Regions from separate parts of the Blautia sp. HA8986 genome, predicted to be linked through region 1. Evidence: riboswitches for the same ligand, from Rfam matches in the RefSeq annotation. Region 1 holds a riboswitch; the other holds the start of a gene.

What was found. Region 1 has a riboswitch for FMN ahead of AC04Q4_RS10275 (ECF transporter S component). Riboswitches for the same ligand answer to the same signal wherever they lie in the genome.
Region 2: it holds a riboswitch for FMN, as region 1 does, so the genes downstream of both, ribD (bifunctional diaminohydroxyphosphoribosylaminopyrimidine deaminase/5-amino-6-(5-phosphoribosylamino)uracil reductase RibD) here and AC04Q4_RS10275 (ECF transporter S component) in region 1, are expected to answer to the same signal.

The regions. Positions count from the first base shown of each region.
Region 1 is NZ_JBWLUQ010000001.1:2,185,861-2,192,019, forward strand. It holds gene AC04Q4_RS10265 (NUDIX hydrolase) at 1-581, opposite strand, end outside; gene AC04Q4_RS10270 (MATE family efflux transporter) at 732-2,126, shown strand; gene AC04Q4_RS10275 (ECF transporter S component) at 2,409-3,044, opposite strand; FMN riboswitch at 3,186-3,303, opposite strand; gene AC04Q4_RS10280 (glycosyl hydrolase) at 3,372-6,159, opposite strand, start outside.
Region 2 is NZ_JBWLUQ010000001.1:1,110,397-1,116,555, forward strand. It holds gene AC04Q4_RS05080 (HAD hydrolase-like protein) at 1-283, opposite strand, end outside; gene ribH (6,7-dimethyl-8-ribityllumazine synthase) at 299-772, opposite strand; gene AC04Q4_RS05090 (bifunctional 3,4-dihydroxy-2-butanone-4-phosphate synthase/GTP cyclohydrolase II) at 802-2,019, opposite strand; gene ribE (riboflavin synthase) at 2,038-2,691, opposite strand; gene ribD (bifunctional diaminohydroxyphosphoribosylaminopyrimidine deaminase/5-amino-6-(5-phosphoribosylamino)uracil reductase RibD) at 2,673-3,800, opposite strand; FMN riboswitch at 4,019-4,133, opposite strand; gene AC04Q4_RS05105 (flavodoxin family protein) at 4,237-4,668, opposite strand; gene AC04Q4_RS05110 (DUF4186 domain-containing protein) at 4,881-5,249, opposite strand; gene AC04Q4_RS05115 (PAS domain-containing protein) at 5,254-5,610, opposite strand; gene AC04Q4_RS05120 (pyridoxamine 5'-phosphate oxidase family protein) at 5,622-6,014, opposite strand.

The sequences.
Region 1 (6,159 bases):
TCATCTTTCAAAAAGTGCATAAGCATATATGCGCACATAATAGCCACTCTTTCTTCCTTCAGGATTCTTCGTACTTCATCTCTGTCGGCGATGATAACTTCGATTTCTTCGCTGTCTTCCTGGGCTGCTGCGCTAATCTCGCCACTGGCGTAGCCATAGACGGTTGCGCAGGATTCATCTGTCATTCCGATGGTTGTGAAATACGGCTTCTCAAAAGCTTCTGCAACCTTGATCGGCTCAAGCTTCAGGCCTGTCTCCTCGTAAAGCTCTCTGGCTGCGCCCTCATGAAAATCTTCCCCAGGTTCCACCAGACCTGCCGGAAACTCATAAATATACCCGCCGATAGTATAACGATACTGACGGATCAGAACTACCTTGTCATGCTTCTCTCCATAAACACTGTAAATAATCACACCATCCGGATTATTTTCCCCTGTGGAAAGCTTCATCTCTTCCACATCCTTCGCTCTGGAAGCCACAAAATACGAAACCGGTGTATTGTGAACACTGGTTGCATCCACTCCGTAAAGATTCACGAATTTATTATCTGTAAGTTTTTTTACACTGTTGATCTTACCCATCTCAGAAAAACTCCTTCCAAAATATTCTCTTTTACAACATAGCCTCATAAACACATTGTAGTCCATCCCACACAAAAGGTCAATTTTTATGCTTTCACCAAATCGCAAAAAATGCTATAATCAATCATTATTCAGAAAGAAGGAAAAACATTGAACAATCAAACAACTGTCTCCCAGGATGAAAATCCTCTGGGAGCTGCACCAGTAGGCAGCCTGATCGCCAGATTCGCCATTCCTGCAGTGATCAGTATGCTGGTCAGTGCATTTTACAACATAGTTGACCAGATCTTTATCGGTCAGGGAGTGGGAATGCTTGGAAATGCAGCCACCAACATTGCATTTCCGGTAACCATCATTTCCACTGCAGCCGCTCTTCTCCTGGGAATCGGAAGTGCGTCCAACTATAACCTGGAAATGGGTGCAGGCCGGGAAAAAAAGGCCAGCTCCATCGCAGGAACCGGACTTTCTTCCCTTGCAATCTTCGGCACTGTGATCGCAGTGATCGTACTTTTGTTCCTGAAACCACTGCTTCACCTCTTCGGCGGAACACCGGACGTTATGCCATACGCCATTGACTACATGGGAATCACTGCCATCGGACTTCCTTTTTATGTGCTTTCCATTGGCGGCAATCACCTGATCCGTGCAGACAGAAGCCCGACTTATTCCATGACCTGCACATTGATCGGAGCCATTATCAACACCATCCTGGATCCGCTTTTTATCTTCGGATTCGGCTGGGGGATCAAAGGCGCAGCCTGGGCAACAGTCACAGGGCAGGTCGTTTCCGGAATTCTGGTGATCTTTTATTTCACCAGACTCCGAAAAATGTATCTTGACCGTTCCATGCTGATCCCGCGGTTTCCCAACCTGTCTGCGATCTTTTCCCTCGGAATGGCCTCCTGCATCAACCAGATTGCCATTGCTGTGGTACAGATCGTTATGAACAATATTCTCCGCCACTACGGAGCAGAATCTGTTTACGGAAGTGATATCCCTATTGCCTGCGCAGGCATCATCTCAAAAGTCAACCAGGTATTTATGGCTATCTGCATCGGAATCTCCCAGGGTTCCCAGCCCATCTGGGGCTTTAATTACGGAGCCGAGAAATACAGCCGTGTGCGTCAGACTTACCGCTGTTCCGTAACACTTTGCACCATTATCGCTATGATATTTTTTATCTGCTTCCAGTTCTTCCCACATCAGATCGTGGGCATCTTCGGAAACGGAAACGATCTGTATTTTCAGTTTGCGGAAAAATATCTCCGAATCTTTATGCTGATGACTTTTGCCAATGGGATACAGCCTATGTCTGCCGGATTTTTCACCTCTATCGGCAAGGCAAAGCTTGGTATCATCATGTCCCTTACAAGACAGGTACTTTTCCTGCTGCCGCTGATCGTGATCTTCCCGCTCTTTCTTGGAATTGACGGTGTCATGTATGCAGGACCGATTGCAGATACTTCTGCTTTCGTGCTTGCAGTTGTTTTTGCAAGAAAGGAACTTGGAATTATGAAATCCATGGAATCCGACCAGGAAATTTAGAAAGTAAAGCGGACATTCGCAATCCGCTTCGCTACTTGCTCATGAACGCAGTCGCTTCGCGATCTGTCAGTGGAAGCTTTCAACTCCCACTGACATAAGCATCCCCCCTCACCCGCCGCTTAGTGCTCCGCGCACTTGAAGCGGGGGAATGCTTATCTGCGTTCAAACAAAAAATACCTACTGACCAAAACAGAAATGCCATGTAACGGCCGCTGCCTCAAACAGCTGCATGTTACATGGCATTTCTATGTTAAAATCCGTAATATGTCTTTTGCGCTTAAATCAGTCACCTTTCAGCACAACACGGATTTTCTTATAAATTACAAACACGATCAGGGATGTCACTGCATATTTAAAAATATTAAACGGTGCAATGATCAGCAGTGCAAATGTAAGCAGTCCGTTTACTGAGCTGTGTACTGCGCTTCCCATCTGGATAAAAGTCTCGATCGGCATTCCAAAAGCTTTACCGTAAGCCGGGAGCAGTACGAACGCATTGATGAAACATGCAAGGATCGCTGTCAGAACAGTTCCAACTGCCATACCTGCAACTGCATGTACTCTGCTCTTCTTATGATGAAAACGGTAAATCAGTCCTGCCGGTACCACATAGGCACATCCAAACAGGAAGTTTGCAACATCACCGACACCGGCTGTCATAGTTCCCTTGGTCACAAGATGCACGAGGATCTTCACAAGCTCGATCAGAATACCTGCTACAGGACCCATGGCAAAAGTTCCTACCATAACCGGAACCTCGGAAAAGTCAAGCTGATAAAAAGACGGTGCAAGAAACGGGATCGGAAATTCCAGATTCATCAGCACACCTGCAACAGCACCAAGCATGGCTACCTGCGCGATTGTCCTTGTCCTGCTCCTTTCCATGGCGTTTCCTCTCTGCAATACCTGTTCACTCATAATTCTCTCTCCTTCTTTCGAAATATTCCAAAGAAAATTTCTGCCAAAATCATGTCGCGAGAATTTCCTGAATAATTCTCCCAAACATAGAAAACCCCGGGAACTTCTTCCCGGGGCACTGAGCACGTTTATAAAATACTGCGCGTTCTTCTCTCATCCAGACTTTACTGTCGGTTCCGGAATCTCACCAGATCAGCCGCCGAAGCGGGTCGCGGACTATACCGCCGGTAGGGAATTACACCCTGCCCCGAAGAAATTTTCTTTTGTGAATTTATTATAACTCTCACTTTCTGTAATTACAACCTTTAATTTTGCTGTCTTCGCGTCTTACCTCTCCATAAGTACCGGTGCTTTCAGAAGTCCGGTTGGCTTTATCTGATATTCATATGCCCACAGATCACCTGTTGTTCTCCAGGCATTCGGTCCGTACCAGTCTTCTTTCTGGTCACAGTTATGCAGAGTGCCGAAGGTGTTTACCCTGTTTCCGAATACAGTCAGTTCAAGCATATGTTCTCCCGCCGGCAGTTTGCCAAGAGATACCTCATATGGTGAAAATGCGATATACCCTGCCTCTTTTCCGTCAACAGATGCTTTTATTACAGGTGCACGGAATAAGTTTTCACGGACACTTACTTCGCCGCCGTTGCTTACAAACGGAATCTGATAGGTCACATTTCCACCGTAGAACGGATAGCCCTGGCTGGTAAGATCACTGAAAGCTGCTTTGTGGCTCACTTCGCCAAGTATCTGATCTCTTCCCACAACTTTTACTGAGAATTCTCCAAGAAGGAACATGGCCTCGATATTTACTTTGGAATTATACGGAATCTCCACGATCAGCTCATGCTCTCCTGCTTCCATATCCGGCATCAGTATCTTGCGGATGCAGTGATCCACATACCATCCGTCAGCCTTGTTTTCCACTGGCTTTTCATCCAGGAATATCTTTGTCTTCTCATCATTTTCCATTGCAAGGAATGTTCCCTTTAATACTGTTTCGGTATTGATATGGAACCGTAAAGCCAGAGTGTGTTCAAAGCCTTCTACCTTATCGTTGGTCCATGGCTGCGCAAAAGCCTCCATACGGAGCGGATATCCCAGTTTTTCACGGAAACGGTTATCAATACGGAGGATTTCATCCTCATCCTGCCACTCACCGCCGTCAAACGCATACTCAGCAAGATCCAGGATGCTTACATTCGGCTCACTGCGGACGATCTCCACCTGGTCGGAAATATCCAGTGCACAGCTGCACTTCTTTGCCTCACACGCCGAACCAAACTCACTATTCTCTTCTCCTGTACCAGCAGGCTCCAGCCAGAGAAGAAGACTGTCATGGTCAAACATACTCCGTTTCACAACAGTGTCCCCTTTATGGTACTCTGCATTTACCGGATAGATTTCACCGGTCATGGCATCGTACACCGTTATCTTCCATGCTCCGCGGATACGGATACGAAGCTTTTCTTCTCTTGGAAGATCCTGGTTTTTCTTGCGCTCCTGCAGTTCATTGATCACGATGCAGGCATCGGAAATCTTCTCTGTGCGGTTTACATGGCACAGGAACAACCAGCGGTTTTCTCCCTCTTCTCTCATCTGGTAGATCAGGTTTGTGGAAGGTTTACCATCATCCTCAAGTACCTCGATATCTCTTGCGCCTTTCACAGCTTCCAGCAGACGGTACTTGCTGAATGCCACAGTCTCACACTTATCTGCCAGCTTCGCACCTCTGTCTGACGGATAGGCATCTGCATATTTCGGAAGCTGGCCTGCGAAGATCACACGACCGCCTCGTTCTTTGAACTTCTCAAGAATCTCCAAAGTAGAGTTTCGAAGTGTCAGGCAGTTTGGTACAAGAACAGTATCGTATTTCATTGCTCCGACCTTCAGAAGTTTTTCCTCTTCCTGTCCCATATTCAGGTCCGGAAGCAATGATTCAGAAATAAAATCAAAATCAACGGTACCGTAAAGCAGCCACTCGATCATATGGATAAAGTTATCATCCATCTCCTCACGGATCGGTGCTGTCTGCTCCTTCGGACCCCAGAAAAGCCAGTAAGACTCTACCGGATGGATCACAGCCAGCTTCACATGTGGCACACCTCTTGTCAGTGCTGTATTTACTCTTGCAAAATAATTCTCTACAAGCGGATATTCTTTATACCACGGTGACTGATAGCTGATAGAAGCCGGATAATCACGTTTCGCCTCGCCGGCCATAGAAGTCCAGGTCAGATGAGGTACACGGACAGTTACACCAAGAGCAGCCTGCCAGTCGCCCTGAAGCTTATGTCCCCGGAAATCAAAATCCCAGTTTGTAACGCCGTAAAGCTCACTTGTCATACCTTCTCTTCCGAACTGATGCACTGCACTCTCTGCCTGCTTCGCAGTGGAAAGCTCTCTTCTGTCACAGAGCATATCAATTCCCGGAATTTCGAAAGAACGATAAGAACGCATTGCCTCACCAAGTGCTGCTGTCTGTGTTTCCAGAGTAGGCTCTTCCATCATATGGCCTGTCAGTGCGATCCCATGCTCCCTGCACCAGCCTCCAATAGTATCTGCAAAAGCATCTGCAAAACGCTCTGCGATATGGTCATGATACTCATAACGGATTCTGGAAACAGCCTCTCCCGGAAGCTCCCAGAACAGCTCCGGAAGGTGTTCAAGAAGGCTGTGTCCATATGCAGCCTTGAAAGTATCCTCCAGATCATCGGTGTAAGGAATGGTCACATCCATCCTCTCATCTGCAAAATCCAGGCACTGTTTATGGGAAAACTGTGGCTCATCTGTGAAGATGGCGGGAATCGTTTTCCCAAACTCCTGTCCCAGATTTTCATAATATTTCTCGTGTGTTACCTCAACGAAACGCTTTACGGCCTCTTTATCAAGGGTATTCAGATAGGCTTCGTTATTGAACCATGGATTATCGCCGGATACCTCAAGATAAGCAAACCATTCCTGAAATCCCTCTTTCAGCTCCTGGTCCTCACTGATCTTCTCATACTCTGCCAGATAACCATTCTCCAGGCGCACCTGATATCTTCCCAGAAAAGTCCTCTCATTGCTTCGGACAGCCTGCCCGGATGACCTGAGATCACTGTTCCCGATTTCTTTT
Region 2 (6,159 bases), 1.1 Mb from region 1:
ACCACACTGCCTTATGTTTCCTGATCTGTCTTACCATCAGGTCTCCTACCATCCGGCTTGCCTGCTCTTTATAGCTCTGATCCAGCTCCGGCAAAAATGTATTCCACATTTCCTTACTGTTAAGTCCCAGCCATCCGGCAATTTCCGCCGAGCCTATCTCCCGTTCTTCTACAGCCTTCTGTTTTGTCAGCCACTGATAGGTTTCACGAAATGCCGGTTCATAGATTCCAAGGGTATTATGGATCGTTCCATCATAATCGAATATGATCGTTTTTGTCATCATTTATTTTCCTGTCTTTTAGAGCTGCTTCATCAGATTGACCATCTCGATTGCAGATAACGCGCAGTCATAACCTTTATTTCCCGCTTTGCTTCCTGCACGCGCAATAGCCTGCTCGATATTTTCAGTTGTGATCACTCCGAATAAGACCGGGATTCCTGTTGCAAGTTCAACCTGTGCGATTCCCTTAGCAGATTCATTGCATACCAGATCATAATGTGAAGTATCTCCACGGATGACAGCTCCCACGCAGATAATTGCATCATATTTTCCTGACTGCGCCATTTTCTGTGCTGTAATCGGAATCTCAAATGCTCCCGGTACCCATGCTGCAGTAATATTCTCTTCTTCTACTCCATGTCTTACCAGTCCGTCGACTGCCCCTCCCAATAATTTATTCACAATGATCTCATTGAATCTCGCTGCCACGATACCAACCTTCATTCCCTCCGGTGCTACTACTTTTCCTTCTACTAAATTGATCTGTCTCATTTTTTCTTCCTCCTGATATTTGCTGTTTTTTATAAATTTATTTCTTTAAAAATATGACCCATCTTTTCCTGCTTCGTCTTCATATACTTCCGGTCATACTTTTGTACCGGAATCTCCAGAGGTACTCTCTCATTGATCTTCAGCCCGAATTCACCAAGTCCATAAACTTTATCCGGGTTATTTGTCAGTAATCTTAATGATTTCACACCAAGGTCTGACAGTATCTGTGCCCCGACCCAGTACTCTCTGAGATCCGGTGCAAATCCTAACTTCACATTAGCCTCCACAGTATCGTATCCCTGTTCCTGAAGCGCATATGCTTTGATCTTATTGATCAGTCCGATTCCTCTGCCTTCCTGTCTCATATACAGAATGATTCCTCTGCCTTCCGCCTCTACCTGGCGCATTGCTGTCTGCAGCTGCAGGCCGCAGTCACATCTGAGTGATCCGAATGCATCTCCTGTCAGGCACTCCGAATGTACCCGGCAAAGCACATCCTCACCATCTCCTATATCACCTTTTACCAGTGCCAGATGGTGCTCTCCTGTAATGTCATTGATATATCCATACATTTTAAAATCACCATACTGTGTTGGGAGGTTTGCAGCTGCTTCCTCCTTTACATGCTTTTCATGTATTCTTATATAATCCTGCAGATCACGGATGGTAATAAATGTAAGGTTATGCTCTTTTGCCATTTCCCATAGCTGTGATGTACGCATCATCGTGCCATCTTCTTTCATAACTTCACAGCACACACCACATTCTTTCAGCCCGGCAAGTCTCATAAGATCTGTCGTTGCCTCTGTATGGCCATTCCGTACCAGAACCCCGCCTTTTCTGGAAATAAGTGGAAATACATGTCCTGGTCTTCTGAAATCCTCCGGTTTCGACTCATCATCCACACACTTCATAATGGTATAGGAGCGCTCTGCTGCTGAGATACCGGTCGTTGTATCTGCGTGATCCACTGCCACGGTAAATGCTGTACTGTGATTGTCCGTATTTTCAGCAACCATCGGTGGAAAATTCAATCTCGCTGCAAGTTCCGCACTCATCGGTGTACAGATAAGACCCTTTGCATAGGTCGCCATGAAATTAATATTTTCCCTGGTCGCAAACTCTGCCGCACATATCAGATCTCCCTCATTTTCTCTGTCCGGATCATCTGTGACCAGAACTATTTTACCTTTCTTAAGATCCCTAAGTGCCTCTTCAATTGTGTTGTACTGATAGTTTTGTGACATACTGTATATCCTCCTGTTCTAAAATCCGAATTCTTCAAGAAACTCCATCGTAATTCCGGATTCTTTTTTCTCTTCTTCGTTTTTTTTGATGCCAAGCAGTTTTTCTACGTATTTTCCGATCACATCATTTTCCAGATTAACCAGATCCCCCGGCATTTTTTCCAAAAGAGTTGTTTCTTCTCCTGTATGTGGAATGACCGAAACCTGAAAACCAGCTTCATCAATCCTTGCAACTGTCAGGCTGATCCCATCAATGCAGATTGATCCTTTTTCCACGATCAGATGCAAAATCTGTGGTGATGTCTCAATCGATACCCAGATGGCATTTTCTTCCCGGAGCATGGAACGTATCACACCAGTCCCATCAATATGGCCACTTACTATGTGTCCCCCGAACCTGCCATCTGCAGCCATTGCACGTTCCAGGTTTACCTGGCTTCCGGTTTTGCAGCTGCCAAGACTGCTTCTTCTGATCGTCTCTGCCATCACATCGGCGGTAAATCCGTCCGGCTGGATCGACGTAACTGTCAGACACACGCCATTCACGGCAATGCTGTCACCGATTCTTGTGCCTTCCAGTACCTTCCTGGCTTTCACTGCCAGGATCCCTGATTCCCCTGTCAGCTGTATATAACGGACTTTTCCTTTCTCTTCTACGATTCCTGTAAACATAATTCCTCCTGTTTTTTCTCACACACCTGACATCTTATCCGGATGTCCTCACCGATCTGACAGATATCTGTATATCTCAGTTCCACTGCTTCAGACGGCAGTTCAACTCCAATACCTTCTACCGGTGTCTTCCCAGCCACACCGCCAAACAGCTTTGGTGCCACAAAAGCCTGTACCTCCTTTACAATTCCGGCTCGCAGTGCACTGTCATTTAACGTACCGCCTCCCTCCAGGAGGATGCTGTCAATACCTCTGTTTCCAAGATCTGTCATCAGCTTCTTAAGGTCTATCTGATTCTTTTCATCGGGACAGTAAATGGTCTCAACTCCCATGGTATGTAATATTTTTATTTTTTCTTCTGTATTTTTCTGATCTGCATAAGCCACGATCGTCCGGTACTTTTCCGCACTTTTTACGATCTGACTGTCCGGCCGGATCCTGAGCTTACTGTCGCACACAATCCTGACAGGACTTTTCCAGCCTTCTACCCGGACGTTTAACATCGGATCATCTGCAAGCACAGTTCCAATGCCTGCCATGATCCCCATGTACTGATGCCGCATATGCTGTACTTCTTTTCGTGCAGCTTCTCCGGTGATCCATTTTGATGCCCCTGTCTTCGTTGCGATCTTCCCATCCAGTGTCATGGCATACTTCATCACTACATACGGAGTCTTCGTAGTAATATAATGGAAAAACACCGGGTTCAGCTGATCACATTCTTCTCTCATAAAATCTTCAACTACTGTTACACCGGCTTCCCTTAACATCTGTACACCTTTTCCTGCCACTTTCGGATTCGGATCTCTGGAACCGATCACCACTTTTCTGATCTTCTGTTCAATGATCGCTTCCGTACATGGAGGTGTTTTACCATGATGACAGCAAGGCTCCAGCGTAACATAAATCACCGCACCTTCTGCTGATTCTGTAAGAGAAGCAATTGCATTACGTTCCGCGTGAAGTTCTCCATACTTTTTATGATAGCCTTCCCCAATGATCTTTCCGTCTTTTACGATCACTGCCCCTACCATCGGATTGGGATTCGTCCAGCCTTCTCCTTTTTTGGCCAGCTGAATCGCCCGAAGCATATATTCCTGATCCGTCATTTCTATTCCTTCTTTCTTATTCCTGTTGTTTGCCTGGTATTTCGAAAACGATGTACCAGATACAAAAAAAGCCTGCAGAAATATCTGCAGGGTGGAATTAATCTGTTACATATGATCGATAAATGAATGTCTGATTATTTCCTACATAAAAAGCTCTGAAATGGATCACCATCTCAGAGCTCTGATACTACATTCATTCATACAAAAATCAACTGTACTATCATCTTCTTCCATCCAGACTGTACTGTCGGCCCCGGAATCTCACCGGATCATACCTTTCGGCTCGCGGGCTTTACCGCCGGTAGGGAATCTCACCCTGCCCTGAAGATATCTTTTTGTTCATTTTAATACTTTATCTATTATTTGTAAAGCAGAATTTTTATTTTACGCATTTCACATTTTCTCGGGAGTTTGACAGTTGAATAATCAAAACTCACTACAATCCTTCTACAAACTCAACTGCATTTTTTATATCTTCTTCATCAGGGTGCCCTTTTGCAATACCACCTACCAGTTTAAATGGACCAAATGTGTCATAGCCCTTGCATCCGAATTTTCCTATCACTTTAGAATGCTTCTTGTCCAAAATCTGCTCTATGGATTTATAATTCGCACTACCACCATAAGTACAAATCAGAAATATCTTTTTGTCGTTCGGTAAGTTTTTCTCTGCAAAACCCAACATTGACTGATGAAATTTCGAAAAATAGATTCCTGATGCAAACCCAATCATATCATAACTGCTCAGATCTGCATCTGGCTGGTTTACAGCATCAATCAAATCGACCTGGCACTCTTCTGCTATGCTTTTTACTAATTTCTCTGTATTTCCATGATGTACAGATGCATATACGATTGCTTTTCTCATTTGTTTTCCTTTCCAGTTCTTCCCACACCTGTTCATAGACCTCTGTCAGATAACTGACCGCAGACCTGTAGATATCCAGTATCTGTCGGATCGGAATATTCTGTTTTCGTAATTCTACGCTATAACCGGATGTAATCTTCATAGATATTTCTCTGCTATTGTTTCGATAATGCCCACTACCGGACACGCATCTGCATCTACAAATATCTGCACTAGTGTCTCTCCATTTCTTTTTGAATCCATGTCATAATTACATCTACTAGATATTCCTGCTGCACTTGACTTAGTTCCTTTCCCGGTTGCATTTTATGCCACTTACGGATACACTCTCTGCAACATGTTGCCGTTGCATGTTGTGCAATAAATACCGGATGACCACGCATTGGTGTCTGCTTGCCATCATTTGCTATATATGCCGGAGCTTCTCTCTTTGCGATAAAGTCCTTTGCATGTTGTCTGATTGTATCCAGTCCTTTTTCATTTATGTAGTCAATATCTTTCTGTTTCAGATGGAAACTGCTTCGGAACTTGGAATTATCCAGTCGCTCAAATAACTGCTTGTACCATTCATCCTTCGTCATATCATCACCATAAATCGTATTGTTTCATAGTTTCTGCATTTCGATATTCATGTTTCTCATAATATCCTATCAACTTCCCATCATCTCTGAGTGCCACCATATAAACATCTTTATTCTGTTTTTCATTGTGAAAAGTATAAACGATATTATGACTTTCATCAACTGCAAACCAGTCCACTACCTGCTGTATTTTATCTCTTGATTCCGGATTATGACACTCTAACAAACTTCTTCCAATAAGTTTATCGCCATCTCCCTTCGCATTGCTGATAACAACTGCCGGATTCATGTAAATAATCTCATGCTTAAGATTGCATATAACAACGGATGCCCTGTCCTGATCAACAATACTTTTCGCCATTTTTGTTGCCCTTAGAACTTCACTTCTTCCGGTTCATGTGTAAATGATGAAAATGTAGCTGTCGCATTCTTAAAATAAAATACCTCTGTATTTCCATCATCTGCTGAGTACATATTCTGTAAAGATGGATAAGCATCAAGCATAGACTGTCTTGCTTCTCTTCTATCATCTTCTACAAGTTCTCCTGCTACACGAAGCCACTCTCCATTCTTAAATGCACAGATTTCCACCTTTGGATTTGCATGAATCTGTTTTGAAACATCTTTCACCTTTCCGGTCTGAATATACAGTTTTCCTTCAAAAATATGTGCTGTTCCAAAAGGTCTTACCCTTGGCTGGTCTCCTTCCATTGTTGCCAAATAATATGTCTCTGCTTCTTTTAAAAAATTTACTACTCGTTCCATGGTATAAGCCTCCTGTTATTAAAATCTGTCAATAATAGAATTATACCACTATTTCCACTTTTCACCAAACACAATACCATAGATTTTCTCAGACATAAGCTATTGTCCAGACTACAGTAACTGTAATCTTTTATTATCAGCTTCA